DNA from 2 places in the Dactylosporangium sp. NPDC006015 genome. Region 2 is predicted to be linked to the other one. Evidence: riboswitches for the same ligand, from Rfam matches in the RefSeq annotation. Region 2 holds a riboswitch; the other holds the start of a gene.
The links. Region 2 has a riboswitch for glycine ahead of gcvT (glycine cleavage system aminomethyltransferase GcvT). Riboswitches for the same ligand answer to the same signal wherever they lie in the genome.
Positions count from the first base shown of each region.

Region 1: it holds a riboswitch for glycine, as region 2 does, so the genes downstream of both, gcvP (aminomethyl-transferring glycine dehydrogenase) here and gcvT (glycine cleavage system aminomethyltransferase GcvT) in region 2, are expected to answer to the same signal.

Region 1 covers NZ_JBEXUD010000004.1:223,824-239,307, forward strand. Annotated here, with positions in the region: gene ABZ321_RS09550 (DedA family protein) at 1-209, shown strand, start outside; gene ABZ321_RS09555 (helix-turn-helix domain-containing protein) at 229-627, opposite strand; gene ABZ321_RS09560 (NADP-dependent oxidoreductase) at 738-1,676, shown strand; gene ABZ321_RS09565 (hypothetical protein) at 1,689-2,318, opposite strand; gene ABZ321_RS09570 (chaplin family protein) at 2,513-3,094, shown strand; gene ABZ321_RS09575 (PhzF family phenazine biosynthesis isomerase) at 3,190-4,023, opposite strand; gene ABZ321_RS09580 (hypothetical protein) at 4,245-4,652, opposite strand; gene ABZ321_RS09585 (dihydrodipicolinate synthase family protein) at 4,672-5,640, opposite strand; gene ABZ321_RS09590 (LysR family transcriptional regulator) at 5,712-6,608, shown strand; gene ABZ321_RS09595 (DUF1800 domain-containing protein) at 7,584-9,014, shown strand; gene ABZ321_RS09600 (DUF1501 domain-containing protein) at 9,083-10,270, shown strand; gene ABZ321_RS09605 (TetR/AcrR family transcriptional regulator C-terminal domain-containing protein) at 10,230-10,871, opposite strand; gene ABZ321_RS09610 (peroxiredoxin-like family protein) at 10,944-11,498, shown strand; gene ABZ321_RS09615 (YciI family protein) at 11,617-11,955, shown strand; gene ABZ321_RS09620 (hypothetical protein) at 12,064-13,107, shown strand; glycine riboswitch at 13,198-13,292, shown strand; gene gcvP (aminomethyl-transferring glycine dehydrogenase) at 13,369-15,484, shown strand, end outside.
Region 2 covers NZ_JBEXUD010000053.1:19,782-35,265, reverse strand. Annotated here, with positions in the region: gene ABZ321_RS49635 (cellulase family glycosylhydrolase) at 1-1,383, shown strand, start outside; gene ABZ321_RS49630 (amidohydrolase family protein) at 1,437-2,582, opposite strand; gene ABZ321_RS49625 (lytic polysaccharide monooxygenase) at 2,649-3,707, opposite strand; gene ABZ321_RS49620 (L-serine ammonia-lyase) at 3,908-5,254, opposite strand; gene ABZ321_RS49615 (glycine cleavage system H protein) at 5,260-5,652, opposite strand; gene gcvT (glycine cleavage system aminomethyltransferase GcvT) at 5,658-6,719, opposite strand; glycine riboswitch at 6,877-6,970, opposite strand; gene ABZ321_RS49605 (sigma-70 family RNA polymerase sigma factor) at 7,099-9,126, shown strand; gene ABZ321_RS49600 (hypothetical protein) at 9,101-9,862, opposite strand; gene ABZ321_RS49595 (methyltransferase domain-containing protein) at 10,914-11,567, opposite strand; gene ABZ321_RS49590 (hypothetical protein) at 11,782-13,638, shown strand; gene ABZ321_RS49585 (condensation domain-containing protein) at 13,635-14,990, opposite strand; gene ABZ321_RS49580 (hypothetical protein) at 15,104-15,484, opposite strand, start outside.

The DNA.
Region 1 (15,484 bases), on a different contig from region 2:
GCCAGTACGCCATCCGCGACGCGATCGGCGGCGCGCTGTGGACCGCGCTGTGGGTCTCGGTCGGCGCCTTCGCCGGCGGCAACCTCGACCGCGTCCGCGGCTTCCTGCACCGCTACGAGACCACCGCCCTCATCGTCGGCGCGGTGCTCCTGGTGTCGTTGCCGCTGCTGTACCTGTGGCGCCGCCGACGCCGTGCCACCCACGACTGAGTCCCGGGTCTGCCCCTGCTCAGGGACGCGCGTCGAACTGGGCGCGGGCCTCGAAGACGCGGTCCATGTGCGTCTCCGCCCAGTCCTTGATCGAGACCATGACCGGGAACAGCTCGTGCCCGAGCGGCGTGAGCTCGTAGTCGACGCGGGGCGGGATCGAGGGGGTGACCGTGCGGGTGACCAGCCCGTCGCGCTCCAGGGTCCGCAGGGTCTGGGTGAGCATCTTCTGGCTGACGCCGGCGATGCGGTGGGCGAGCTCGCCGTGCCGCTGCGGGCCGCCGGCGAGCGCCGGGATCACCAGCGCGACCCACTTGTCGGTGAGCCTGCTCAGCAGCTCCCGGGTCGGGCAGCCCGCCAGGAACGCGTCGTAGTCACGTCTGGCCTGTTCGCGGCGTTGGGCCGCGCTCGTCGTCGCCATGGTGTCCTCCTCCGGTGCCTCAGGCACTTCACGGTACCTACTTACCGATGGTGCCCGCCGGTCCATACGGTCGTGGTGATCACTTCACGCACTTCTTGGAGGAGACGGCGATGCGCGCTGTCAGCTATGCAGAGTTCGGCGGACCGGAGGTCCTGCACGTCGCCGAGGTGCCGGTGCCCGAGCCCGGGCCGGGACAGGTCCGGGTGCGGGTCGCCGCGTCGGTGCTGCACCCGGTCGACCTGATGATCCGCTCCGGCCGGTTCCCGGCCCCGCTGCCGACCGGACTGCCGTACACGCCCGGCTGGGACGTCGCCGGCACCGTCGACGCGTTCGGCCCGTCCGTCTCGCAGCCCGCCGTCGACGCGCTCGGCCCGTCCGTCTCGCGGCTCGCCGTCGGTGCCGAGGTCATCGGCTTCTCGCCGTGGCTGCGGACGACGGCCGGTGCCCACGCGGAGTACGTCGTGCTCGACGCCGCCTGGTTGGCTCCGGCACCTGCCGGCGTCCCCGCCACCGAGGCGGCGACCCTGCCGACCAACGGTCTCGCCGCGGCCCAGGCCCTCGACCTGCTCGCGCTCCCGGCGGGCTCGACCGTGCTCGTCACCGGCGCCGCCGGTCAGGTCGGCGGGTTCGTCCTGGCGCTGGCCCGCGCGACCGGCCTGCACGCCACCGGACTCGCCGGCGCCGGCGACCGCGAGTTCGTCGAGTCCCTCGGCGCGACGTTCGTGCCGCGCTCGGAGGACCCGGCGGGCCCGTTCGACGCGGTCGTCGATCTCGCGGTGGTCGGCTCCTCGCTGCTGGACCTTGTCCGCGACGGCGGCGGCTACGTGGCCGCGTCGCCCCCGCTGCGCCCGGAGCCGGTGCGGGGCATCCGGACCTTCGCGCTGGAGGTCCAGCCGGACGGCACCCGGCTCGGCGGGCTGGCGGCGCTCGTCGCCGCCGGCGACATCCCGTTGCGGGTCGCCGGCGTGTACCGCTTCGCCGACGCGGCGGCCGCCCACGACCGGCTGGCCCAGGGCGGCGTCCGTGGCGGTGTCGTGATCGTCCCCTGACCCGGGCGGCGTTCAGCAGGAGTCGGCGGCCTTGTCGCGGAACGCTTTCAGGGTGATGACCTGCGCGTCGCCCCGGCGGCCGGGATAGCCCCAGACCTCGCCGTCCTTGAGCTTGTCCAGGTCCGCGAGGGTGAAGAAGACCGGCCTGGGCTGCGGTGCGCCGGTCCATGTCCCGAGGACGTAGCGGCCCGTGGCGGTGAGCGCGAGCGGGCGGGGCGGGTCGAACTCGTCGCGCCAGCCGTCCGGGGTGGTGCCCATGGGGATGGCCCACAGGTTGCCGATGCCGGTGCTGTTCTGGATCGACCAGAGGTCGCCCATCGAGACCCTGCCGGATCCACTGGATGACGGCGAGGAGGGCGGTGTGGCGGTGCCGCCCGATGTCGCGGCGGCGCTCGGTGTGGTGGCGGCGCTCGGCGTCGGTGGCGGCCAGGGGTTGAGGTAGAGGGTGGCGCTGTGGGCCGTGTGCCTGTCGCCGCACAGGTACAGGTGGGCGACCGGGCGGCCGTCGGCGGCGCGGCCGACGGCGAGGAGCGGCTCATCCGCGGGGCTGCACGCGGCGAGCGAGCCGGCGACGAGCGCGGCGGTGATCGTGGCGGCGGCGGTACGGGCGACCATACGTGCTGCCGTGCGGGCGGCGGGCATGGTGTCCAGTGTGGCGGAGATCGGCAAGTGTCGCTGACGCCAAGGCGCCACGCCGATGGCGACTACATTACGTAACCTTGCGGGTGCATTGCGTGACTGTTTTTCGCGAAATATCCGTCCAGGACTCGCATTTCCGGTTAAGTGGGGGTCGCGACGGACGTTCACCGTCGATCACTCGTCGAAAGGTCGTCATCATGAATCGCTGGCTCATCCGGTCGGTGCAGATCGCCGCGCTGTCCTTGGGTGGCCTCGCGCTCACCGGCACCGCCGCACACGCCGACTGGGACAGCGGCCCCAACGTCGGTATCTTCAACGGCAACCAGTCCTCGACCACGGTCCAGGTTCCGGTGAACATCTGCGGCAACGCAGTGGCGATCGTCGGCTTCGCGAACGCCAACTGCGACGGCGGCGCCTACGCCGTCAACGGCAGCGGCGGCAGCTACAGCGGCGCCGGCAGCTCGAACGGCTACCACAGCCACAACGGCAACGGCAATGCCAACGCGAACGCCAACAGCCACAAGAAGAAGCACAAGCGGCACTCCGCGAACAGCAACTCGTACCACAACAGCTCGTACGGCAACGGCAACTCGTACGGCAACTCCAACGGTGGTAACGGTGGTGGCGGCGGGGCGTACGCCTACAACAGCAACGGCGACTGGACCACGGGCTACAACGCCGGGTTCTTCAACGGCAACCAGTCTTCGACCACCGTCCAGATGCCGATCAACGTGTCGTGCAACTCGGTCGCCGTGATCGGGTTCGCTTCCAGCTGCTGAGCCGCAGAGGCGCCGCCTGCCTCGGATCGTAGAGCGTTGGCCGATGGCCGCGGTGGATCAGCCCTCCCCGCGGTACACCGGCCAACGCTGCTTCGTCAGTCGATCGGCACCGCGGTGCCGGTGACCGCGACGCCACTGCCGGGGTCGGCGGCCACCTCGACGGTGACCAGGCTCGGCCGGCCCATGTCGTCGCCCTGGTGCACCCGCAGTGTTGCCGGCACCTCGACCAGGCCCAGCTCGCGCAGGTAACCACCGAGCGCGGCGGCCGCGGCGCCGGTCGCCGGGTCCTCGTACACGCCGCCGGGCGGGAACGGGTTGCGGGCGTGGAACACCGTCGCCGACTCCCGCCACACCAGGTCGACCGTGGTCCAGTCGTGCCGCGCCATCAGCGCGGTGAGCGCGGGCACGTCGTAGTCGAGGTCGGCGAGCCGCTGCCGGGTGCCGGCCGCGACGATCGGGTGGCTGGCTCCCGCGTACGCCACCCGCACCGGCAGCGCCGGGTCGAGGTCGGCGGCGTCCCAGCGCAGCGCGGCCAGCAGCTCCCGCACCGTCGCGTCGGCCATCGGTGTGGTGTGCGGCGGCACGCTGCGCAGCGTCGCGGTCAGCCCGTCCACGCCGACCCGCGTCTCCACCTCGATCGCGCCGACCCGGGACTCGAAGCGCAGCGGCCCGAGCCCGAAGCGTTCCGCGTACGCCGCGGCGGTCGCGATCGTCGCGTGCCCGCAGAACGGCACCTCCGCCAGCGGGCTGAAGTAACGCACCCGGACGCGCCCGTCCTCGTGGAACAGGAACGCGGTCTCGGAGTATCCGACGTCGGCGGCGATGGCCTGCATCGCGGCGTCGTCGAGTCCGGCGGCGTCGAGCACCACCCCGGCCGGGTTGCCGCCCTTGGGGTCCGTGGTGAACGCGCTGTACCGAAGGATTTCCATGCACCCGACGCTAGGCCGGTACAAGAGCGGCGGCGCGGTCCAATCGGCGCCGGGTGGTTGTAAGCACCGCCACTGTGCCGCCGTCGTGTCTTGGACAGACACCGGCGCCGGTCAGCTGCGGGGCTGACCGGCGCCGGGTGGTGCTCAGCAGGCGCCTGGGCGGTGTCTGGCCGGCGCCAGGTTGGTGCTCAGCCGGTGCTCAGGTGCTGCTCAGTTGGTGCTTAGTTGGAGGCGACGCCCAGCTGGCCGCCACCGTCGGTGTGCAGCTCCGTGGCGGAGGCGAACGACGAGTCCAAGCGGGCCTGCAGGGCCTCGAGCTCGTGGAACTCGCTGGAGGAGGCCGACTCGGAGCCCTCGGCGGCGAACACGTGGTCCGTCTCGGCGGCGGAGTGGTCGTAGGACGTGAAGTCCGACTCCTCGTACTGCGCGCCGCTCGCGTCCGTGATGGACACGTGGTGGCCCTGGTCGAAGCTGGTGGACTCGGCGGACGCGTGGTCCTGCTCGAAGACGCCGAACTGCGAGTCGTAGTTGCTCTCGTTCGCGTCGACCTGGTGCAGCTGGTTCAGCGACTCGTGGTCCTGACCAGCCTCGACGTGGCCGTAGTCGGCGCCGGTGTCGAAGTCGCTCATGGGAGATCCCCCTCAATTGCTAACGCTTGGTGACGACATCGACGGTACGGCCTGTCCCGCCGCCTGGAATCCCCCGAACGTGCCACCGTGGCAAGCTGGTCGAACCGTCCGGTATGTGCTGGAGCGCCGCGAAAGCGGCCTCGGCGTTCGTCAGGGCGGCCCGGGACGCGGGCAGCAGCGGCAACCGGACGTCCGGGGTGGGGATCCGGCCGGCGGCGTGCAGCACCGCCTTGATCACGGCCGGGTTCGGCTCCGCGAACAGCGCCGCCGACAGCGCGGCGAGGGCGGACCCGAGCCGCCTGGCGGTGGCGACGTCCCCCTCCCGCCAGGCTCGCGCGAGGGCCACGAACCGGTCCGTCGCCACGTGCGCGGACGCGAGGATCCCGCCGGCGGCGCCGATGGCGAGCAGTGGGCCGATGACCGTGTCGTCGCCGCCGAGCACCGCGAACCCGGCCGGCAGCGCGCCGAGCAGCGTCACCGTGTCGCCGCTGACCGGGCCGTCGGACAGCTTCATGCCGGCCACTCCTGGGATCGCCGCGACCGCGAGCAGGGTGTCGACGTCCAGGGGCTGTCCCGTCCGGTACGGCACGTGGTACACCACGACCGGCAGCGGCGACGCGGCGGCGACGGCCCGCAGATGGGCGAGCACACCGGCCGCGCCCGGACGGGTGTACGGCGGCACGACCACCATCGCGGCGTCCCCGCGCACGTGCCGGACCGCCTCCACGGTCGCCGCCGTCGAGCTGTCACCGACCCCGACGAGCAGCGGCGTGCCGTACACCGCGGCAACCTCCCGGCAGGTGGCCACGACCGTGGCCCGCTCGGCCCCGGTCAGCGTCGCCGGCTCCCCGGTGGTGCCCAGCGCGACCAGCCCCGCGGCCCCCTCGTCGAGCACCCGCCGGGCCAGCCCGTCGAGCGCGGCGAGGTCCACCGACCCGTCAGCGGCGAACGGCGTCACGAGCGGCACGAAGATCCCTTCAAGCTCCATGTACTCAGGGTCGCCGCCACCCGAGCGGAAGGTCCAGTTCACATTCGTGACGTCGAGCATAAGCTGAACTGATGCTCGACGTGCGCAAGCTGCGCCTCCTGCGCGACCTCGCCGACCGCGGCACCATCGCCGCAGTCGCCGCCGCCCACAACTACACGCCGTCCGCGGTGTCGCAGCAGCTCGCCGCGCTGGAGCGGGAGGCCGGCACGGCACTGCTGGCCCGCACCGGGCGCGGCGTCACGCTCACCGCCGCCGGCACGGTCCTCGCGGCCCACGCCGGGGAGGTCCTCGCCGCCCTCGAGCGCGCCACCGCCGCGCTCGCCGCGACCCGCACCGGCCTGTCGGGCCCGCTGCGGATCGGGGCGTTCCCGACCGCGATGCGGACGCTGCTGCCGGCGGCGCTGGTCGCCCTGGCGGGGGAGCACCCGGCGCTCGACCTCACCGTCGACGAACTGGACCCGGCGCTCGTCCCGCCCCGGCTGCGCGACGGCACCCTGGACGTCGCGCTGGTGCACGACTACGACCTCGTGCCGATCGCCCCCGACCCGGCGCTGGACACGGCCCCGCTGCTGGACGAGACGATGTACCTCGCGGCGACCCGCCCCCTAGATCTCGCGCAGTGCCGCGACGAGCCGTGGATTCTCGCCGGGCCGGGCACGCTGTGCCACACGATGACACTCCGGGCGTGCGAGGCCGCCGGCTTCCTGCCCCGCGCCCGCCACCACGCCGACGACTTCGTGACCGTCCTGACCCTCGTCGCCGCCGGCCAGGGCGTCGCCGTCGTCCCCGAGCTGGCCCTGCGCCCCCCAGCACCCCCACCCGGCGTCGTGCTGACCCCGCTCGCAACGAGACGCCGGACGAGATTCGCCTACCGCTCGGGCGCCGGCTCACACCCGTCGATCGCCGAGTTCATCGCCACCGTCCGCTCGGTCGCCGCCACCGGATTGCCGGCCCCAACAATCCGATAATCCGCCAGGCATGCGCGCGACCATCGTTGCGTCCCGCGCCGATCGCCGTGCCAGTCCCGGCGTGGCCCCTGGCCGAGCACCGCGCCCACTGCGGTTCTCCGGCCACTGTGGTCTCCTCGCCCGCACCGTCCTGTCGGTCCCTGGAACCGGATTGTCGGGTGCGGCAATTCGATAATCCGCCGGACGGGCGTTCGGCCATCTCCGCGCCCCCGTCGACCACCATGCCAGCTCCGGCGCGGCCCCCGGGTCGAGCATTACGCCCACTGCGGTTCTCCGGGCCGCTGCGGTCTTCTCACCCCGTCGTGCCGGTCGCTGCAACCGGATTGCCAGTTGCGGAAATCCGGTATTCCGGCCATCCGTTGGGCGGGCATCGGGCATCCGTTGGGCGGGTGTCCGGGCATCTACGCGGACCCGTTGATTGCCGTGTTGTTCCCGGCGCGGACTCGGTCGACTGCCGCCTCCACTGTGGCTCGCTTGGTCGTGCCGTCCTGCTGGTCGTGCCGTCCTGCTGGTCGTGGCGTCCTGCTGGTCGTGGCGTCCTGCTGGTCGTGGCGTCCTGCTGGTCACGGCGTCCAGCTGGTCGCGGCGACCGGATTGTTGGGTGCGGCAATTCGGCAATTGGGTGGGCGTCTTCGCGGTCCCGTCATTGCTGGCTTGGTGTCGGTGCGGCCACTCGATCGCCGTCTCGGTCGCTGCGGTCTTCTTGGTCGCACCGTTCCGATGGTCGATGTGGCGGGATTGTTGGGTGCGGTAATCCGGTAATCCGCTGGCCAAGAGAACCGCAGCCGGCGTGTCACTCGACCGGCCCCACGCCGAGACCAACACGGCACTCGACGCAACCACGCACACACCCGCCCGCCCACCGGATTGTTGGGTTGGGTAATCCGGTAATCCGGTGGTGCGGAGCGGTTGCCGGGTGGGAGCGTGGTGGGGGCGTCGGTCAGGCCGGCCGTGTCGGTGTCGACGTTGGACTGCGTGACCGCCTTCACCCCTCAGGACCCGGTTCTGCATCTGTTGCGCCGCGCCACGTTCGGGCCGACTCCCGCGAGCGAGGCCGAGCTGCGCAAGCTCGGTGCCGTCGCGTGGCTGGACCGGCAGCTCGCCCCGGCGACCATCGACGACGCCGCGTGCGCGAAGCTGCTCACGCGGTACCCGATGGCCAACCTCGACATCGCCGGGGTGCGCGCCAAGGTGAAGGCCGGCGCCATGAAGTCCGGGGGCTGGGACGCCATGCAGCAGCTCGGCGCCGCCGCCGTCGCGCGCGCCGCATGGAGCAACCGGCAGCTGCTCGAGGTCATGGTCGACATGTGGTCCAACCACCTCAACGTCACCTGCCCGTCCAGCGACGTCTGGGACAGCCGCGGCGCCTACGACTCCCTGATCCGCAGGCACGCCCTGGGGACGTTCGCCGACCTGCTGAAGGCGTCCGCGACGTCACCGGCGATGCTGTCGTACCTCGACAACCGCAGCTCCACGAAGGCGAAACCCAACGAGAACTACGCCCGCGAGCTCATGGAGCTGCACACCGTCGGGCTGATCTACACCGAGGCCGACGTGAAGGACGCCGCGCGGCTGCTCACCGGGCTCACCGTCGACAAGACCACCGGCCTGTACAAGTTCGACGCGACCCAGCACGCGACCGGCGCCGTCACCATCCTCGGCTGGCGGCACGACAACGCGACCGCCGGCGGCGGGGAAGCGGCCGCCCTCGCGTTCGTGGACATGCTCGCCCAGCACCCGGCGACCGCCGAGCGCGTGGCCCGCAAGCTCTGCGTCCGCTTCGTCTCCGACGACCCGCCGGCGGCCCTCGTGCAGCAGCTGCGGGAGGTGTACCTGCAACAGAAATCGGCAATCGCGCCGGTCCTGCGGGCGCTGTTCACGTCGCCGGAGTTCGCCGCGTCCGTCGGCGCCAAGGTCCGCACCCCCCTCGAGGACCTCATCGGCACGGTCCGCCGACTGGGCCTGCAGCCCGAGGCGTCCGGCACCGAAGGGGTCCGCGCCCTGTACAACTACCTCGTCGCCGCCGGCCACGCCCCGATGCGCTGGGCACCGCCGAACGGCTACCCGGACGTCGCCGCCGCCTGGACCGCCCCGTCGGGCCTGCTGATCCGCTGGAACGCACACCTGAACCTCGCCGCCGGCTGGTACCCCAAGCAGCTCGTGCGCCCGGCGTCGATGCTCGCGACGCTGGTGCCGACGCTGCCGGCCACGCACGGCGCGTTCCTCGACGCCCTGGCCACCCGCCTCGTCGGGCAGCCCTTGCAGGCGGCGCACAGCGCGGCCCTGCTCGGCTTCCTGAACAAGTCGGTGTCGAGCCCGCTGAAGGCGACCGACCCCGCCGTCGCCGGCCGGCTGCCGCACCTCATCGCCCTGATCCTCGACTCGCCCTACTACCTGGCCAGGTGACCGTCATGATGGATTGCTGTATTACCGATAACGGTATTTCGCGGCGCGGGCTGCTGGGCCGGGCCGCCGTGATCGGGGCGGGCGCCGCGCTCACCGGGCTCGTCGGGGAAGGCCTCGCGACCCGGCTGGCGTTCGCCGGCACACCGTACACCGGCGACACCATCGTCGTGTTGTCGTTGCGCGGCGGGTTTGACGGGCTGTCCGCCGTCGTCCCGATCGGCGACCCCGACTACTACACCGCCCGCCCCACCATCGCCGTGCCGAAGGCGTCGGTGATCGCCGGGGACGGGATGTTCGGCCTGCACCCGGCGTTCGCGCCGCTGCTGCCTCGCTGGACCGCCGGCACGTTCGGCGCGGTCCACGCCGTCGGCCAGCCCAACCCGTCCCGGTCGCATTTCCAGGCGATGGAGGAGATGGAGCGCGCCGCCGCCGGTACGTCCGTCCGTACGGGCTGGCTCGACCGGATGCTCGGCGTCACCGGCGCCTCCGCCCCGACCGCGGGCGTCGCGATGGGCGCGACGTCCCCGGCCCGCGCGTTCGCCGGCCCGTCCCCGGACGTGTCGATGTCGTCCGTCGACGGCTTCAAGCTCTCCGGCAACGACGCCAAGACGCCGATGGCCGCGACCATCGCCAAGCTGTTCGACGGCGCCCCGGCGGTCATGGCCGACCCGGCCCGCGCCGTCAACGCCACCCTGGGCACCGTCGCCGCGCTCGGCGCGTACACCCCGGCGGCGACCTACCCGTCGACCGCCCTCGGCAAGGCGCTGTGCGACGTCGCGCGCCTGGTGAAGTCGAACGTCGGCCTGATGGCGGCCACCGTCGACTTCGGTGACTGGGACATGCACGAGGGTCTCGGCGGCCCGGTGAAGGGCCAGCGGATGCACGACCACCTGACGGAGCTCGCCCTGGCCCTGGCGGCGTTCGCAACCGACCTCGGCGACGCGTTCAACCGCGTCACCCTGGTCACGCTCAGCGAGTTCGGCCGGCGCGTCGCGGAGAACGGCTCCCGCGGCGTCGACCACGGCAACGGCAACGCCATGCTCCTGCTCGGCGGCAACGTCCGCGGCGGCCGCGTGCACGGCATCTGGCCCGGTCTCGCCCCGGCCAAGCTCACGGCCGGCGACCTGACGTCCACCACCGACTACCGGTCGGTGATCGGCGAGCTGCTCCAGCGCCGCTGCGGCGTCGGGTCGCTGACGGGCATCTTCCCGAACGTCACGCCGTCCTCGTACGAGCTGGCCCTGGCCCGCCGCTGATGCCGGCGAGCAGGAGGGCGAGACCGCCGCGGAACTCCTCGTCGGCGCCGACCTGACGGGCCGCCCCGCCGAGCTGCCGCATGTGAGGGAACGCGGCGGGGTCGAGCCCGGCGATGGCCGCCGTGCCGGGGCCGGACAGCGGGCCGAGGTGTTCGAGCTGGATCGCGCCGACGAGGTACGACAGCAGCCCCCGCAGCGCGACGACCCTGCGCTCCGGGTCGGTGACGGTCTCGGCCAGGATGCCGGCCACCGTCTCCGACCAGCGCAGGATGGCGGGTGACCGGTGCCGGTGCGTCATGGTCAGCGGGACGACGGCCGGGTGGGCGCCGACCGCGACGCGGACCCGCTCCACCATGACGGTGACCCGCTCCTGCCAGCCGCCGCCCTCCGGCGGTGCGGGGTCCACGGCGCCGAGCACCAGCTCGACGACGAGGCCTTCGAGCTCCTCGCGGTCGGCGACGTACCGGTACAGGCTCATCGTGCCCATGCCGAGCTGCTGGGCGACGGCGCGCATGGTCAGCCCGGCCGGCCCGTCACGGTCGAGCACCGCGAGCGCCGCCGCGGCGATCTGCGCGGATGTGAGTGATCGCGGTCGAGGCATGGCACTTGACAGCGTACGTCATACGCCTACGCTTGCCCGTAAGAGTACGTTGTACGCTTACGCGGAGGTGTCATGCTCGTCGTCGATTCCCGGCGCCTGCAGGTCGTCGTGGGGGAGCCGGTCGCCGTGCCGGACCCGTCGCTGCTGGTGCACCTGCAGTTCCGCCGCTTCGCCGGCTGCCCGGTCTGCAACCTGCACCTGCGCTCGATCGTCCGCCGCCACGCCGAGATCACCGCGGCCGGCGTCCGTGAGGTCGTCGTGTTCCACTCCACCGCGGCGGCGCTGCGCGAGCACGTGACGGACCTGCCGTTCCCGGTCGTGCCCGACCCGCAGAAGCGCCTGTACCGCGAGTTCGGCGTCGAGTCCTCCCGCCGCGCCCTGCTCGACCCCCGCGTCTGGCCCACGATCCTGCGCGCCGTGGCCCGCAGCACCTGGGCCCTGCTCCGCGGCCGCGAACGCCCGCCGTCGCTCACCCCGGCCGGCGGACGATTCGGCCTCCCGGCCGACTTCCTCATCGCCCCCGACGGCACCGTCCTCGCCGCGAAGTACGGCGAGCACGCCTACGACCAGTGGTCCGTCGACGAGCTCCTGGATCTCGTCGAGCGGCACGGACCCGGCACGCCCTGACCGTGTAGGACTGGCACCGACGGAAATTTGTCGCGGCGGGTTGTCGGATCCGGGGCGGGCCGTTCGTAGGACGGGTGAGCGGCGGCCGGAGGGGCCGCCGGAGGCGAGGAGGAACAGGATGCCGCACTACCTGGTCTCGTTCGACGAGGGGTGGATGAACGTCGCCGAGAAGGACGTGCCCGACGTGACGAAGGCCGCGCAGGAGGTGGCGCAGGACGCCCGCGACGCCGGCGTGTGGGTGTTCGGCGGTGGGGTGCCGGCGCAGCCCGCGACGGTCGTGGCCGCGGACGGTTCGGTCACCGACGGCCCGTTCCCGGAGACCAAGGAGCACATCGGCGGGTTCGCGCTCCTCGAGGTGCCGGACCGGGACGAGGCGGTCCGGTGGGCGGCCAGGTTCGCCGCGGCGTGCCGTTGCACGCAGGAGGTGCGGGAGCTGGCCGCCGGCGCGGCGGACTGACCCGGCACGGCGGCGCTGCGCGGCGATGGTGCGCTGCGGGTCGGACACAGGGTGCGCGTACTGTGCGCGCAGGTCCGTGAGGATCGGGGGCCGACCCGAGGAGGATCATTGAAGCGCAGCGCCGCGCTGGCCGTCGTCGCCGTCTTGGCGGTCAGCGGATGCAGCTCGCCGGGCAAGGGCAGCGCCGCACCCGCCTCGGGGACGCCGAGCGCGACGGGCGCGACGGGCGGGTCCGGCGCCGGCGGCCTGGGCGCCGCGAGCCAGTCCGCGTCCGCGCCGAGCGGGGCGTGCACGATCTTCCCCGCGGACAACGTGTGGCACGCCGACGTGTCGAGGCTGCCGGTGCACCGGGACTCGGCGGCGTGGGTCGGCAGCATCGGGGCGCAGGCGCACGCGCACCCGGACTTCGGCTCGGGGCTCATCGACGGCGCGCCGTTCGGCATCCCGGTCACGACGGTCGGGCAGGGGCAGGCCGGCGTGAAGGTCAGCTTCGAGTACGCGGACGAGAGCGACAAGGGCCCGTACCCGATCCCGCGCAACGCCAAGGTTGAGGGCGGGCCGAACGCCGACGGGGACCGGCACGTCATCGTGCACGACACGGCGGCCTGCAAGGTGTACGAGCTGTACGCCGCGCGCCCGAACGCGGACGGATCGTGGAAGGCCGGCTCCGGGGCGGTGTTCGACCTGCGCCGCAACGACCTGCGCAAGGCCGGCTGGACGTCGGCGGACGCCGCGGGCCTGTCGATCCTCGCCGGGCTGCCGCGCGCCGACGAGGCCGCCAAGGGCAGGATCGACCACGCGATCCGGTTCACCGCGCCGCGCACGAGGAACGCGTACGTGTGGCCCGCCCGGCACGCGGCGTCCAGCAGCGTCGACGCGAACCTGCCGCCGATGGGTGCCCGGTTCCGGCTGAAGGCGTCCGTCGACATCTCGAAGTTCCCGGCGCAGGCGCGGGTGGTGGCGCAGGCGCTCAAGCAGTACGGCGCCGTCCTCGCCGACAACGGCTCGCCGTGGTTCTTCTCCGGCACGCAGGACGACCGGTGGAGCAACGATCAGCTCAACGCGCTCAAGGGGCTGAAGGGCAGCGACTTCGAGGCGGTGGACGCCAGCCTTCTGATGGTCGACGCGAATTCAGCCCGCTGTAAGCCATGAACCTAGCGTCCTAGGATGCGCTACGCGCTGTGGTGTGGACCACGGGCGCGTGACCATGGTCAAAGAACCGGTAGATTAGGCATCGCCGGCAATACCCGCGCGGGAGAGATCGTCTGAGTTCAGGGCGACGCCGAAGGGGCAAATCCTCCCCGGAACCTCTCAGGCAGAAGGACCGCGACGGGTTGGCACCTCTGGAGGCCACACGACAGAGGGGGAGGGACGTGCGCAGCCCCGACCCCCGGATCCGAAAGAGTGTGGCCAATGACCAGTTTCGCCAGCAGGCACATCGGACCGTCGCCGGACGAGCAGACGACGATGCTGAAAACCGTCGGGTACGACTCCGTCGAGGCGTTGATGACGGCGGCCATCCCCGGCTCGATCCGCTGGCACCAGCCGCTCCAGCTGCCCCTGGCCGCGTCCGAGGCCGAGGTGCTGGGGGAGCTGCGCGCCCTCGCGTCGGCGAACCGGACGCTCGTCAGCATGATCGGCCTCGGCTACTACGGCACGCACACGCCGCCGGTCATCCTGCGCAACGTGCTTGAGGACCCGTCGTGGTACACGGCGTACACGCCGTACCAGCCGGAGATCAGCCAGGGCCGCCTCGAGGCGCTGCTCAACTTCCAGACGGTGATCACGGACCTGACGGGGCTGCCGGTCGCGGGCGCGTCGCTGCTGGACGAGGCGACCGCCGCCGCTGAGGCGATGACCCTGGCGCGGCGCTCGTCGAAGGTCAAGGCCGACGTGTATGTCGTCGACAGCGACGTCCTGCCGCAGACCCTCGCCGTCATCCGGACCAGGGCGGAGCCGCTCGGCATCGACGTCCAGACGGTGGACCTGCGGACCGAGGAGCTGCCGGCGGAGTTCTTCGGCCTGCACCTGCAGTACCCCGGCGCGTCCGGCGCGGTCCGTGACCTGGCGGACATCACCGGGCAGGCGCACGACAAGGGCGCGATCGTCACGTTCGCCGCCGACCTGCTCGCGCTGTGCCTGCTGCAGGAGCCGGCGGCGTTCGGCGCGGACGTCGCGGTCGGCAGCGCGCAACGGTTCGGCGTGCCGATGGGCTTCGGCGGCCCGCACGCCGGCTACATGTCGGTCCGCAAGGGTCTGGAGCGGACCCTGCCGGGGCGGCTCGTCGGCGTGTCCAAGGACGCGGACGGCGCCCCCGCCTACCGGCTCGCCCTGCAGACCCGTGAGCAGCACATCCGGCGGGAGAAGGCGACCAGCAACATCTGCACCGCGCAGGTGCTCCTCGCGGTCACGGCCAGCATGTACGCCGTCTACCACGGCCCCGACGGGCTGCGGGAGATCGCGTCCCGCACGCACGACATGGCGGTGCGGCTGGCGGCGGGGCTGCGGGCCGGCGGTGTCACCACCGAGCACGAGGCGTTCTTCGACACGGTGACGGCCGTCGTACCGGGGAAGGCGAAGGACGTCGTCGGTGCCGCCGCGGACCGGGGGATCAACCTGCGGCAGGTCGACGCGGACCGGGTCGGCATCGCGTGCGACGAGACGACGACGTTCGGGCACCTGCGTGACGTGCTGGCCGCGTTCGGTCTCGCGCACGTCGACGTGACCGCGCTGGACACGGCGGACGTGGTGCCGGCCGAGCTGCGCCGCACCAGCGACTACCTGAGCCACCCGGTGTTCTCCACGCACCGGTCGGAGACCGCGATGCTGCGGTACCTGAAGCGGCTCTCCGACATGGACTACGCGCTCGACCGGGGGATGATCCCGCTCGGGTCGTGCACGATGAAGCTCAACGCGACCGTGGAGATGGAGCCGATCACCTGGCCGGAGTTCGCCAACGTGCACCCGTTCGCGCCGGCGGCGCAGACGCAGGGCTACCGGAAGCTGATCGGTGACCTGGAGCGGTGGCTGGCGGAGGTCACCGGCTACGACGCGGTGTCGCTGCAGCCGAACGCGGGGTCGCAGGGCGAGCTGGCGGGCCTGCTCGCGATCCGCGCCTACCACCAGTCGCGGGGCGACACCGGGCGGGACATGTGCCTGATCCCGTCGAGCGCCCATGGCACGAACGCGGCGAGCGCCGTGATGGCGGGCATGCGGGTCGCGGTGGTGGCGTGTGACGAGCTGGGCAACGTCGACCTCGGTGACCTCGAGGCGAAGATCGAGCTGCACCGGGACCGGCTTGCCGCGATCATGGTGACGTATCCGTCGACGCACGGGGTGTACGAGACGGGGATCTCCGACCTGTGCGCGAAGGTGCACGAGGCGGGCGGCCAGGTGTACGTCGACGGTGCGAACCTCAACGCGCTGCTCGGCTACGCGAAGCCGGGGCAGTTCGGGGCGGACGTGTCGCACCTGAACCTGCACAAGACGTTCTGCATCCCGCACGGCGGCGGCGGCCCGGGTGTCGGTC
Region 2 (15,484 bases):
ACCGCCCTCGCGGTCACCGGGATCATCGTCCTGCCCGCCGTCAACGCGTCCGCGGCCAGCGGCTGCCGTGTCGCGTACACGGTGAACCAGTGGCCGGGCGGGTTCACCGGCAACATCACGATCACCAACCTCGGCGACGCCGTGAACGGCTGGACGCTCGGCTTCACGTTCCCCGACGCGGGGCAGAAGGTCGGGCAGGGCTGGTCGGCGACGTTCAGCCAGAGCGGCGCCGCGGTCACCGCCCGCAGCCTGGACTACAACGGCGGCCTGGCGACCGGCGCGTCGACGAGCATCGGCTTCAACGGTACGTGGACCGCCGCCAACCCGACGCCGGCGACGTTCACGCTCAACGGCGTGACCTGCACCGGCGGGGTCACGAACAGCCCGACGCCGTCGAAGTCCCCGTCGAGCAGCCCGTCGCCGAGCACCAGCCCGAGCACGCCGCCGCAGGGTGGCACGCCGCTCGCGGCCAACGGGCAGCTGCACGTCTGCGGCGTCAACCTCTGCAACCAGAACAACAAGGCGATCCAGCTGCGGGGCATGAGCACCCACGGCATCCAGTGGTTCGCCTCCTGCGTCACCAACGCCTCCGTGGCCGCGCTTGCCGACGACTGGAAGGCCGACCTGCTGCGGATCGCGATGTACGTGCAGGAGCAGGGCTACGAGACGAACCCGGCCGGGTTCACCAACCAGGTCAACCAGTACGTCGACCTGGCCGAGTCCAAGGGCATGTACGCGATCATCGACTTCCACACGCTGACGCCGGGTGACCCGAACTACAACCTGGACCGGGCCAAGACGTTCTTCGCCTCGGTCGCGCAGCGCAACGCGAACAAGAAGAACGTCATCTACGAGATCGCCAACGAGCCCAACAACGTGTCGTGGCAGGGGATCAAGTCCTACGCGGAGCAGGTCATCCCGGTCATCCGGGCGGCCGACCCCGACGCGGTCGTGATCGTCGGCACCCGCGGCTGGTCGTCGCTCGGCGTGTCCGACGGCACCGACGAGTCCGAGATCGTGTCGAACCCGGTGAACGCGCAGAACATCATGTACACGTTCCACTTCTACGCCGCATCGCACCTGGACAACTACCGCAACGTGGTGTCGCGGGCGGCCGGCCGGCTGCCGCTCTTCGTGACCGAGTTCGGCACGGTCACCTACACCGGCGGCGGCAACGTCGACCTCAACAGCAGCGCCGCATGGCTGGACCTGCTCGACTCGAAGAAGATCAGCTACGCGAACTGGACGTACTCGGACGCGAACGAGAGCAGCGCCGCGTTCAAGCCGGGCACCTGCTCGGCGGGCAGCTGGACGAACCCGAACCAGCTGACCACCTCCGGCGCCTTCCTCCGCGGCCGGATCCGCACCGCCGACAACTTCTGATCCACCCGCGAAACAGGGGGCGGGACGCGCGCGCGTCCCGCCCCCGACGCACGTCAGACCAGCAGGGCGAAGTCCCGCTTCACCACGCGGCCGTCCACCAGCACGGTCCGCACGTCCGACGCGGTCACGCACGAGACGACCGCGCCCGCCCGGTCGCCCCGCAGGTGGCCGAGCCCGTCCAGGAGCAGCAGGTCGGCGCGTCCGCCCGCTTCGACGGTACCGACGACGCCGGCGAGACCCACGGCCCTGGCGCCGTCGAGTGTCGCCGCGAGCAGCAGGTCCCCGGACGGCGGCACCGACGCGGAACCCGTCGCCAGCCGGGCCGTGCGCAGCGTGTCCCGCAGCGGCTCGAACAGGTCCGGCGGGTTGTTGATCACGACGTCGACGCCGAACGCGGGCCGCGCGCCGGCCTCCGCCAGCCGCCCGTACGCGGACCCGCCGTGCCCCATCACCGCCTCCACCGTCGGCGTCACCACGACGGCCGTGCCCGACTCGGCGAGCAGCTTCGCGTCGTCGGCGGTGACCGCGTTGAGGTGCACGAGCTGCAGGTGCGGGCCGAGCAGCCCCTCGTCGTGCAGCCGCCGCACGCACGGGCCGGCGACGTGCGCCGCGACCATCACGCCGAGCTCCCGGCCCCGCCTGATCGCGGCGGCGGCGGTGTCCCAGTCGCCGTACTCGGGGCCGAGGATCGACAGCGCGCCCGTGACCCGGCCGGTGGCGCGCCCGAGTGAGGCGGGGTCGCAGAACCCGACCACGGCGCGGATGCCGGACGTCTCGAACGCCTCGACCACCGCGTCGGTGTGCTCGGGGGAGTGGGTCGCGTTGCTGTAGTCGAAGACCGTGGTGACGCCCGCGTTGAGTGCCGCGCGGGCGCCGAGGAGCGTCGCCCGGCCGGCGTCGGCGGGGGACATCGCGGCCAGGGCGGCGCCGAGCACCTCCACGAAGTACCGGGACATGGGCATGTCGGCGCCGGAGCCGCGCAGCGGCGCCTGCCACACGTGCCGGTGCGCGTCGACGAACCCCGCGGTCACGGTGAGCCCCGTCGCGTCGATGACGTCACACGAGGGATCGGCCTGGGCGGCGAGCGAAGGACCGACGGCCGTGATCACGCCGCCGGTACAGAGAACGTCGGTGCCCGGCAACTCCGGACCGTTGCCGGGCACGACGTGAGCGTTCTGAATGAGCACCTGACGATGCACGTACACCTCCGAGAAAAGCTTTCATGAAAGCTATCTCGAAAGTCATGTGCTCCGCAAGGCGCGGGGTCAGGTGGCGGTGCAGGTCACCGCCGGTGCCGAGTTGGTGCCGTTCCAGGAGCCGTTGAAGCCGAAGCTCGTGGACTGCCCGGCGCCCAGCTTGCCGTTGTAGCTCACGTTCGTGGCCGTCGAGACGGCCCCGCTGGACGTGATCGCCGCGTTCCAGAACGAGGTGATCGTCTGGCCGTTGGCCCAGGTCAGGCGGACCGTCCAGCCGTTGGTCCCGGCCGCGCCGGCGGTGACGGTCACGTTGGCGCCGAAGCCGCCGCTCCACTCGCTGGTCTTGGCGTAGCTCGCCGAGCAGCCGCCCGGCGGCACCGAGACCGACGCCGACGCCGACGGTGACGTCGACGGCGACCGCGAGGCCGACGGCGACGTGGAAGGCGACCGCGACGGCGACGCGCTGTTCGAAGGCCCGGGCCCACCGGTGAAGATCACGTCACTGCAGAAGTAGTACGACTGGTCCAGGTGGCTGGCCTGCCAGATCGTGTACATGACGTGCCGGCCGGTCCGGCTCCCGGCGTTGACCTGCGCCTGGTACTGCGGCGCCGGCGCGTACCGCCCGGTGCTGTTGACCAGTTCGAGGCTCGCCCACGTCAGCGGCTGCGTGGTCGGGTCGAACCCCTGCTTGGTGATGTAGACGCGCAGGTAGTCGGCGCCGTGCTGGGCGGCGTCGGTGAGGGTCAGCGTGAAGTTGTTCGGCTTCGTCGCGGCGACCCACGCCCCGACGGTGTCCATGGAGGCGTACCGGCCGTTCTGCGTACGCCCACCGCTGCACAGCTGACCGTCGGGGATGGCGGCCTGGTGGTTGCCGGCGACGCCCTCACGGTAGAGGCCGTTCCAGTTCCACATCGTGTCCGGGTTGGCCTGCCAGGCCTGGGCGCACATCGGGTCGGTCTGGGACATGTTCGGGTTCTGGAAGTCGCTGCCCCACCTGGCCCAGCAGCCGTAGTTGCGCGACGGCGGGTCGGTGACCGAGCCGTGCGCGGCGGCGGGACTCTGCGCGACGACGACCGCGGCCACCGCGGCGGCCAGGGTGGCGACCGCGCCGATGGCGAACGGTCTCATACGGGCTGAAAGTTGCACTGGGAACTCCGTCACGTCGATGCGAGTTGCATGCATGGCGACGCCTGCGGCGCAGCTCAGATGCTGTCCGCGGCGCTGTGCGGCTCCCACCTACATGATACCCGCGCCATGGATCACCGTGAATGGACAGGTCCCCGAGCGCCCATGCGCACACGCGATCCAGCCACGGGGGAACTACAGTCTCAGCACTCGATGACGGTGACGGCCAGGCCGCCGCGGGCGGTTTCCTTGTACTTCACCGACATGTCGCGGCCGGTGTCGCGCATGGTGCGGATCGCCTTGTCGAGGGTGACCTTGTGGCTGCCGTCGCCGTTCAGGGCGAGACGGGCGGCGTTGATGGCCTTCACGCTGGCGATGGCGTTGCGTTCGATGCAGGGGATCTGGACGAGGCCGCCCACCGGGTCGCAGGTGAGGCCCAGGTTGTGCTCCAGGCCGATCTCGGCCGCGTTCTCCACCTGGGCGGGGGTGCCGCCGAGGACCTCGCACAGGCCGGCGGCGGCCATCGCGCACGCCGAGCCCACCTCGCCCTGGCAGCCTACCTCCGCGCCGGAGATGGAGGCATTGCCCTTGATGAGGATGCCGATGGCGGCGGCGGTGAGGAGGAAGCGGGCGACGCCGTCGTCGGTGGCGCCGGGGACGAAGCGCGTGTAGTAGTGCAGGACGGCGGGGATGATGCCGGCGGCGCCGTTGGTCGGGGCGGTGACGATGCGGCCGCCGGAGGCGTTCTCCTCGTTGACGGCGAGGGCGTAGAGGTTCACCCAGTCGAGGACCTTCAGCGGGTCGGCGCCGTCGGCGGAGGCCTTCAGGTCGCGGTACAGTGCCGGCGCCCGCCGCGGCACGCGCAGCCCGCCGGGCAGGACGCCGTCGCGGGAGCAGCCACGGTCGACGCACGCCTGCATGACGGACCACAGGTGCAGCAGCCCGGCCCGGGTCTCGGCGTCGGGGCGCCAGGCGCGTTCGTTGGCGTACATGACGGCGCTCACCGGCAGGTCCAGCGAGGCGCACAGGGCCAGCAGCTCGCCGCCGGTCGCGAACGGATGCGGCAGCCGCGTGGTGTCGGGCACGATGCCGGTGTCGCCGACCACGAAGCCGCCGCCGACGGAGAAGTACGTCCGCTCGAGCAGCGGCGCGCCGTCGGCGGAGAAGGCGGCGAACCGCATGCCGTTCGGGTGCTCGGGCAGCGACTTGCGCCGGTGCAGGACGACGTCGTCGTCGACGGAGAACGCGACGGCACGGCCGGTGGCGAGGCGGAGCAGGCCGGTGCGGCGGACGTCGTCGACGCGTTCGTCGGCGGTGTCGGTGTCGACGGTCGCCGGGTCCTCCCCGAGCAGGCCGAGGACGACGGCCTTCGCGGAGCCGTGGCCGTGGCCGGTGGCGCCGAGCGAGCCGAAGAGCTCCGCCCGCACCCGGGCGACCGGCAGCCCGTCCAGCGCCGACGCGAAGCGGCGGGCGGCGCGCATCGGGCCGACGGTGTGCGACGACGACGGGCCGATGCCGACGGAGTACAGGTCGAACGCGCTCAGCGCCACCGGGCTCACCCGACCAGGGCGGCGTAGGCGGCGGCGTCGAGCAGCTCGGGGGCGGCGCCCGTGAGGCGGAGCGTGAAGAGCCAGCCGCGCCGGTACGGGTCGTCGTTGACCGCTCCCGGTTCGGTGGCGATGAGCGGGTTGACCGAGACGACGACGCCGTCGGCGGGCGCGACGAGGTCGCTGACGGACTTCGTCGACTCGATCTCCCCGCACGGCTCGCCGGCGGTGACCAGCGTGCCGACCTCGGGCAGCTGCACGTAGACGATGTCGCCGAGCGCGGACGCGGCGAACGCGGTGATGCCGACGACGCCGTCGGAGAACCACTCGTGGTCACGCGTGTAGGACAGGTGCGACGGGATCGCGGACATGGCGCTCATCTCCGGCTGGTTCGACGACATGACGTTCACTTCGGCGGTGCGACGTAGAAGGGCAGTTGCACGACGGTGGCCTCGACGCTCGCGCCGCGGACGTCGACGGCGAGCCGGGTCCCGGGCTCGGCGAGGGCGGACGGCACGTACGCCATCGCGACGGGATGGCCGAGGGTCGGCGACAGCGCGCCGCTGGTGACGGTGCCGGCCACCGCGCCGGTCGCCGGGTCGAGCACCTGGTAACCGGCGCGCGGCGCCCGCCGGGATCCGGTGACGAGCCCGGCCAGGACCTCGACCGGCGCCGAGTCGCGCTGGCGGCGCAGGGCGGCGGCGCCGACGAAGTCGCGTTTGGAGAAGTCGACGAGGCGGGCGAGGCCGGCCTGCAGCGGGGTCCGCCGGACGGACAGCTCGTGCCCGTACAGCGCCATCCCCGCCTCGAGGCGCAGCGTGTCGCGGCAGGCCAGCCCCGCCGGCGTCGGGCCGCGGTCGAGCAGCGCCCGCCACACGGCGACGGCGTCATCCGGGCGGCAGTAGACCTCGAAGCCGTCCTCGCCGGTGTACCCGGTCCGCGCCAGCAGCACGTCCCGCCCGGCGAGCGGGAACGGGCGGATCGCGTAGTACCGCAGCGGCCCCGGGTCGAGGATCGACGCCGCCGAAGGCCCCTGCACGGCGATCAGCGCCCAGTCGGCGGACGTGTCGCGGACGGTGACGTGGAAGCCGTCGGCGTGCTCGCGGAGCATCGCGAAGACGACGGCGGTGTTGGCGGCGTTCGCGACCACCAGGTAGCGCCGGTCCGCGAGGCGGTAGACGACGAGGTCGTCGAGGACCCCGCCGGTGTCGTGGCACAGCATCGTGTACCGGGCGCGCCCCACCTCGATCGCCGACAGCCTGCCGACGAGCGCGTAGTCGAGGAACCGGCCCGCCTCGGCGCCGGTGACCTCGAGCTGGCCCATGTGCGACAGGTCGAACAACCCGGCGGCGCGCCGCACCGCGTGGTGCTCGGCGAGGTCCCCCTGGTAGCGCAGCGGCATGCGCCAGCCGGCGAAGGAGGTGAAGGTGGCGCCGAGATCGCGGTGCACGTCGAAGAGCGGTGTCACGGAGGCTCCCTGGGTCCGGATGCCGTCGCGGACGGCACCCCTGCTGGGTGACCTCCCCGCTCTGTCATCGGAGCCTGAGAGCTTCGCCGCCCGCGACGAGCGGGACGGTTTGCACCGTGGGCGCAGGACACGGATCGTCCTGACTTTCCAGAGTCGCCTGACCGCGGCGGTACCGATGCCTGAGAGATTCTGGGGAGAACGTTGCTCCTTCGGCGCCTCGGACTGACCGAGGGCTCTCCCGTCGCGGGTCGTGCAGCGCGATATGCGGTTGTGGTCAGGACCGTAAGTCCCGCCGCACCGCCCCGTCAAGCCCGGAAAGTGTTATGACACGAGACCGGAGGGGGTCCGCCAGAGGGTGAAGGAACAGACGGGAACGACAGTGGCACAGTCCGACGAGGTCCTCGTGGCGGCGGCCCGCGACGGTGACCGGGCCGCCGTGGAGGCCCTCGCCGCGCGCTACCTGCCGCTGGTCTACTCCGTCGTCGGCCGCGGCGCCGACCGGGACCTCGACGTCGACGACATCGTCCAGGACGCGATGGTCCGGGTCGTGACGGGGGTCTCGACGGTACGGCAGGCCGGGCGTTTCCGGTCGTGGGTGGTGACGATCGCCCTGCGGCAGCTCGCCGACGCCCGCGCGGAGGCCCGCCGGGCCAGGCTGACCCGCGGCGAGGACCAGCCGGACGGCCTGCCCGACACCGCCGACCCGTCGGCGGACTTCGTCGGCCTCGCCGTGCTGCGGCAGGTCCTGGACGTCGAGCAGCGGGGTATCGCGGAGGCGGCCCGCTGGCTGGACCCGGCGCACCGCACGGTGCTGTCGCTGTGGTGGCTGGAGGCCGGTGGTCACCTGACCCGCGCCGAGGTCGCCGACGTCCTCGACCTGCCGGCCGCGTACGCCGGGGTGCGGGTGCAGCGGATGCGCGAGCAGCTCGACGTGGCCCGTTCGGTGGTCCGTGCCCTGGACGCGTCGCCCGGCTGCCCGGCGCTGCGCGAGGTGGTGGCCGGCTGGGACGGCGAGCCGGACCCGTTGTGGCGCAAGCGGATCGCCCGGCACGTCCGCGACTGTCCACAGTGCACGGAGCGGTCCCGCCGGCTCCCGGCGGCGGAGGGCCTCCTTGCCGGCCTGCCGCTCCTGGCGCCCCCACCGAAGGCGGCCGCCGGCGGGTGGGCGCTCAAGGCCTTCGCGCTGGCCGGCGGGGCCGCGGCCCTGGCGCTCGCGCTCGTGATCGGCGTGACGGTGTGGCGGCAGCCCGACGAGCCGCGGCGGGAGGTGCCGGCCGCCCGGCCGCCCGCGACCGCCCAGGCGCCCGCGCCGTCCTCGCCCGCCGCTTCCCCGGCCGCACCGTCCCCGTCCGTGCCGCCGTTCTTCGCCACCGTGCCCGCGGTGCCGAAGGTGGCCGAGTTCGCGCCCGCGGGTGCGGTGCGCCAACAGCAGCGGGTGGCGGGCCGCGACAACGGGCAGAGCACCCGGTACGGCGACCGGTCCGTCTGGATCTTCGGCGACACCACGCTCAAGGACCCGTTCGGCTTCCTGTCCAACAGCGGCGCCGCCACGAAGGACCTCGACGCGTCCGACGGCATCGACCTCACCTCCGGCAGCCCCGTCGCCGTCGACGCGTCGAAGCCGCCGGTCGAGCTGATCGTCCGTAGCGGGACCGAGCTGGAGTACGAGCGGACCCACCCGGCCCGGTTCGCGTTCTGGCCCGGTCCTGTCGTCGCGGACCCCGCCCGAGGCCGGATCCTCGTGTTCTACGGCAAGCTGTGCCGCGCCGCCGACCCGTGCACCGGCCCCATCGGCAAGGGCCTCGGCACCGGCATCGCCGCGATCGACATGGGCACCGGCGCCGTCACCCGCCTCACCGCCGTCAACGGCCCCGCGGTCACCAGCCTCGAAGGCACCGACCCGACGATGTTCTTCCCCGACGGCGCGGGGTTCAGCTCCGCCGCCGTCACCGTCGGCGACGTGCTCTACGCGTACGGCGCCTGCACGTACCAAGGCTGCAAACTCGGCAAGGTCGGCCTCGCCGACGTGACGGACCGTCGCAAGTGGACGTTCTGGACGGGCGGCGGCTGGACGGCCGACCCCGCGGCCGGGGCGTTCACGATCGCCGCCGGCGCGGCCGGGCAGACCGTCCTCTACGCCCCGGCGCTGAAGGCGTGGATCAACACGTTCATGCCGTACGGCAGCAACGACGTCATGTTCCAGGTCGGCGGCGCCCCGTTCGGCCCGTGGTCGAAGCCGGTGAAGGCGGCGCCCGTCCCGGCGGGCGGCGACGCGGCCAACTACGCGCTGTTCGCGCATCCGGAGTACGCCCGCCAGGACGGTCTCGTGCAGTACCTGACCTACTTCAACCCCGCGAGCGGGGAGCAGCGGATCGCCCGCATCAGGTTCCAGCCGGGCCGAACGTGAGCCTGATGAGGCGCCGTTCGCCGCTGTCCGGGTGGAAGTACGACAGGTACTGGACGAGCCCGTCACGCCGCGCGTACTCGGGGTGGCCGAACAGCGCGTAGTCGGTGGCCTTCCCGCCGGCGGTCGCCATCGCCTTCACCGGCTTCGACCAGAGCCCGAACGGCACCTTGTTCGCCTGCTCGTACGCCTTCTCCGCGGCGGACCTCGGGATCAGCTCCACCGGCGCCTTCGACGCGTCGACGGTGACCGGGTTGTTCGACGTGAGGTCGATGCCGTCTCCCGCGTCGAGGTCCTTCGTGGCCGCGCCGCTGTTGGACAGGAAACCCCACGGCTCCTTGAGCGTCGTGTCGTCGAAGATCCAGACGGACCGGTCGCCGTGCCGGGTGCTCTGCCCGTTGTCGCGGCCCGCCACCCGCTGCTGCTGCCGTACCGCACCCGCCGCCACGGCCTCGCTCACCTCCGGCACCGCGGGCACGGCGGCGAAGAACGGCGGCGGTGCGTTCCCCGCGGCCGACTTCGCCGGCGCACCCCCGGACGCCCCGCGCGACGCCGCGGCGGTGCTGGACGGACTGTTCGACGGTGCGGCGCCCCCGGCGCCGGCCCCAGCGCCGGCGGACGGAGCCGTGCCGGTCTGGCTCCGGCCCTGGGTCTGGTTCTGGCCTTGGGGTCCGCACCCCGACCCGGCGAGCAGCACGACGGCCGCAACCCCGGCCGCGGACAGGTGGCGCAGGTTCACTTCATCCCCTTCGGTTCGATGGTCCGGATCCACAGACCCGCGCGCCCCACGACCCGTAACACTTCCTCCGTACCACCCTTGCCACCGCCACCCCTCGCCGCGCAGGGATGTCCATTTCCGGGATCGATCTCGCTGGTCGGTCTGGCGTGTCCCCGCGCGTCACCCTCGCGCAGACGTTGGTCAATGCCCGGAGATGTCCGATCTCCGAGATCGACGCTGTGCGATCTACCCCTCAATTGGAGATCATCTTGGGGGTGGATCGCGCAATGTCTATTGCGCAAAAGCCGCAAACGCGGGCATTGACCAATGTCTGTGTTGGGGCGCGGGGGAGGTTGGGCGGGTGGAGTGAGGTTGCTGTGGGGGAGTTGCGGGCGTCGGTGGGGGTGCCGGTATTGGTGAGCGCGGCGCGTAGGTCGGGGCGGTGGTGCAGCGGTTGCGGATCCGGGGCGTGGGCGGCTGGGCCTGAGTTGACGTCGGGGGTGTGTGGGGTGGCCGGGCCTGGGTTGCGGCTGACGCTGGGGTGTGGGGGCCGCCGGGCTGAGGTTGGGGGTGTGTGGGTGGCTGAACTTTGGTTGCGGCTGAGGTTGGGGCGGTGGTGCGAGAGTTGCGGATCGAGCGGCTGGCCTACTCTGGGGGAATTGGGCCGGGTGGGCGGGGGAAGCGGCGCAGGCTGGACGGCGGTGTGCGTCGCGTTGCGTGACGACCTGGCTGGCGAGGGCTGCGTCCGGAGACCTCGCCGCGTCCGGCTGTCCGGACGCGGCCTTGTCAGGGCAGTGTGCGGGTCGCCGGTGCCCGGGGGTTCTGATGGGCCTGCGGTCGGGTTTCTTTCGCCGGGGTTGCCGCGGTTTTTTGTGCACCATGTGAAGCCCGGGCTCGGAGCGCCGGGGGCGTAGTGGTTCCGGGTGGCGGCGCGAAAGTTTCCCGGCTGACGGTTGGCCGAACGGCGGGGCGTGGCGGTGGGGCAGGTGGACCTTACGGAGAGGTGCCTGACCGACACCGCCGGCGACGTCGTGTGGCTGGGGTCCGGGTGGTGGTGGTGGTGGCGAAACTTTCAGGCGGGGCGGCGGGCGATCGCGATCACGGACTGGCCGAACGGTGGGGTGACGAAGCGTTCGGCGAAGCGGGTCATCGGGGCGACCGTCGAGTCGTAGAACTTGACCATCATGCCGGGGCCTGGCTTCTGGCGCAGGAGGCAGGTGGAGACGTAGTAGCCGATCAGGCCGAGCGAGTTGGCGTAGTGCAGCTTCTCGATCTCCAGGTCGGCGGCGAGCAGCACCTCACGCATGGTCTTCTTGGTGTACCGGCGGACGTGGCCGGTGGCGATGTCGGCGGGGCCCATCGCGAAGGGGAACGCCGGCACCACGATGATCACGTGGCCGCCGGGGCGGACCAGGGAGCGCATGGTGCGCAGGGCGCCCAGGTGGTCCTCGATGTGCTCCAGGACGTTGTACGACACGGCGGCGCTGTGCTCGGCGGTGATGTCGCTGGGCAGCATGAGCTCGCGGATCGACACCTCGCGGTTGGCCGAGAAGCGCTCCTTGAGCGCGAGCAGCCGGTCCGGGTCGGCCTCCGTGACCGTCATGCGCGGAGCGTGCTCCAGCCACTCCGCCGCATAGTCGCCCAGGCCCGCGCTGACCTCGATCGGGTCGTCGCCCAGGTACGGCGTCGCGAACGCGACGAACCACTTGCGGTGGTTCTTCGCCATCGCGAGGCCCTCGAGCACCTCGGACTGGATGAGCTGGTCACCGAGGATCTCCGAACTGCGATCCCGATCGCCTCCAGGCGGCACGGCGTTCTCCTCGGTAGCTCGGCGATCCAACGGTCTGATCATGTTATCCGGAATTGGCGTAGTTTATCGGCGTCGATGCCGGGAGGCCAGTGCGTGCGTCACGGGCCCCTGGACAGCTATGGTCTCACCCGTGAAAACCGGCGGAAAGAACGCGCTTGTCGTCGTGAGCTACGTGGTCTTCTCCGTCGTGCTCTTCCACCATCTGTGGGCGGCACCCCAGACCCGGATGCTGGCCGACAACAACCAGGACCAGGTCTTCTTCGAGTGGGTGCTCACGCACGCCGCGCGGCTGTTCACCCATGGTGACACCCCGTTCTTCACCGACCAGCTCAACGCCCCGCTGGGCGTGAACCTGATGGCCAACACGTCCATCCTGGGCCTCGCCCTCCCGCTCGCCCCGATCACGCTGCTGTTCGGGGCGCCGGTCACGTTCGCCGTCATCAGCACGATCGCGCCGGCCGGCACCGCCATCGCCTGGTTCTTCATGCTGCTGCGCTGCGGCGTGGTCCGGACCCGGACGGCAGCCTACCTGGGAGCGCTCTTCTGCGGTTTCGGCCCCGCGATGATCTCGCAGACGACCGGTCACCCCAACATCGCCGGCCAGTTCATGATCCCTCTGATCCTGTGGGCCGTGTTCCGGATGCGCGAGCCGGGCGACACGGTCCGCAAGGGTCTCGTGCTCGCCGCGCTCGTCGTGTACCAGTGCTTCATCAACGAAGAGGTCCTGTTCCTCGCGGCGTTCGCGTTGCTGGTGTTCCTGCTGGTGTTCCTGCGGCCAAGCGAGATGCTCCCGGCCGCGCGGGCGGCACTGCCGGCGCTCGGCGTCACCGCCCTCGTGGCGGGGGTCGTCATGGCGTACCCGCTCTGGCACCAGTTCACCGGCCCGCAGGCGTACCACGGGCTGCCCGACTTCGTGCACGGCTTCAGCGCCGACCTCTACGGGTTCTCGAACTTCAGCCGCCGCTCCATCCTCGGTGACATCCCGCGCATCGAGAAGCTCGGCGGCCCGACGGAGGAGAACACGTTCTTCGGCTGGCCGCTGCTGCTGCTCCTGCCCGCCGCCGCGGCCTCCCTCTGGCGGCACCGGGGCGCCCGGGCGCTGTTCGTCACCGCGGTCGTGTTCTCGCTGCTGTCGCTCGGCCCGATCGTGCGGTACAAGGGCGAGGAGACCACCTGGCACGGCCCGTGGCGCTACCTGGTCGACCTGCCGCTGTTCGACTCGGTGGTGCCGACCCGGGTCGCGCTCGTGGTGACCCCGCTCGTGGGCGTGCTGCTGGCGATCCTCGTCGACCGGTTCGTGGTGCCGCCGCCGGTCACCCGGCCGGAGCCGGTCGAGGAGGCCGCGTTCGCCTCGGAGGCGCCGGCCACGGACGCCGTCGCGGACACCGACGGCACGGACGAGGGCAAGGCCAGAGACAAGGCCAGGGACACGTTCCAGGACGACGATGAGGAGCCGCTGCCGTACGCGGGCCGCTGGCTGTGGGCCGCCGCCCTCGCGATGGCGCTGCTGCCGCTCGTACCGACGCCGCAACCGACGAACGACCGGCCGCTGGCGCCCGTGTTCTTCAGCAGCGGCATGTGGCGCGAGCACGTGCCGGACCAGGCCACCGTCGTCGTCATCCCCGGCGGCTGGTGGGAGGGCCTCGACGCGATGCGCTGGGCCGTCGACTCGGACATCGACTTCAAGATCGCCGGCGGCTACTTCCTCGCCCCCGACCCGAACGACCCCGAGCACAAGGCCATGTTCGGCCCGACGTACCCGCCGACGTGGAGCCTGCTGGGCCAGGTCGGCAACGACGGCGTCGTGCCCCAGCTCGGCCCCGAGCACGTCGCCCAGGCCCGCACCGACCTCGCGTACTGGAAGGCGGACCGCATCATCCTCGCCGACAGCCACGGCAACAGCGACGCCGTGCGCCAGACCGCCGACCAGCTCTTCGGCCCCGGCGAGCACATCGCCGACGTGTGGGTCTGGAAGGTGCAGCACTAGGCGTCGAGCGCCTGGGTGTCGAGCGCCTGGGTGACGATCAGCTCCTCGATGCCGTAGAGGAACGTGGTCATGTCGTCGCGGGGCATGAGGGCGCTGTCGGCGGTCATGGCGAGCTCCAGGGCGCCGGGGGCGTCCTGGGCGTCCAGGGCGAACGACACGCCCCGGCGCGGCTCGTGCTCCACCGGCCAGGTGAGCGTGGTGCGGGTGAGGGCCTCGCGCAGCGGCGTCGGCGCGGGTGCGGCGAAGCCCAGCGCCGGCATCAGCCCCCGCTGGTCGTTGACGAAGCACGAGTGGTCGCAGGTGCTGTCGAGGGCGGCGACGTCACGGTCGAGGGCGAGCTTGTCGTAGTACGCGTGGCGTTGCGCGGACATGGCGGCGCCGAACGTGCGGCGCACGAGGTCCGGGAACGCGACCCGGGTGCCGGTGAGGTGGAACAGTCCTTCCTGGGCGATCGTGGTGACCCCGTCCGCCATGCCCGGCAGGAACCGGTTGTTGACGACGACCTGGAAGACGGCCTCGTCGACGCCGGTGATCCGGGTGGCGGAGGCGGCGGCCGCGGCGAGGACGACCGAGGCGGGGGTGACGGACAGGTCGGCCGCGACCCGGTCCAGCGCCAGGCCGAGCGCGGGGGAGTTGAGCACCGCGTTCGGGAACGTGGCCGCCGGCGCGGTGCCGGCCCGGGCCGGGAACATGCTCGCCGGGCCGCTGCCGAGCTTCGACAGCCACGAGCGGCGGGCAGCCGCGTCGCGCCGGCGGCCCCGGTCGGAGGTCTGGAACGCCGCCTCCTCGAGTGGCTGCAGCAGGTCCCGTTGCGGCAGCGTCCCGTGTACGAGCGTCGCGAAGTCCGCGAGGAGGTTGCGCAGACCCCATCCGTCGGAGGCGGTGTGCGACAGGAAGAACACGACGTAGCGGATACCGCCGCCGGCGTGGACGACGCCGACCCGCAGCGGCCACTCCCGGGTCGCGTCGAACGGGACGGCGAGCAGCTCGTCGCGCAGCGCGTACGCGGCCTCGGTGACCGCCTCCCCGGCGGCGAACCGGGTCACGAGCGGGATGCCGCCCGAGGCGTGCACGACCTGGTCGAGGCGGCCGTCGTCGGCCGAGCGCAGCCGCGTCCGCAGCGACTCGTGCAGCAGCACCAGCGACCGCACCGCGGCCTCGACGCGGTCCGCGGGGACCGGCGACGGCAGCGGCATGCCGCCGGAGACGTTGTACCGGGCGGCGTCGGTGCCGAGGTTGCGCACCACGTCCCAGATCGCCTGCTGCCCCCACGTGGCCGGCCCCGACCCGGCCCGCCCGCCGCTGAACGTGACCTCCGACCGCCGGTCCGCCTGGATCTCCACCACTGCCATGCCGCACTCCCACCGTGTAGCCCGCCGAATACCCGAGTGTTGTGCACCGCGGCGGCCGTGTCGACGGCGCCGCGAAGCTGTATATGCAGGGGTCCGTACGGTTCCCGGGCCGCTCACAGGCAGTACGTGCGGACCTTGACGACCGGCAGCCCCAGCGGGCCGGCGACGCTCGTGGCGTCCTGCTCGGTGGCGAAGTACACGACCGTGTAGGAGGTCGCCGGCAGGCCGCCGAGCGCCGCCGCGGACCCCACGTCGCAGCCGGTCGGCACGACCGAGGCCCGATACCCGAGCCGGCCGAGGTCGCCGGCCTTCTCGGTGACCGGTCCGCCCTCGACGCCGGCGACCACCGCCCATGCCTCGCCCCCGTTCACCGGCTTCGTGGCCCGCACCGTCGACGCCGGCGGGGCGCAGGTCGCCTTGTACGGGCACATCCGGCCGACGAGTTCCTGGGTCAGGAGCGTCTCCCACCTGTCGGCGCCGAGGCCGTCGAGCAC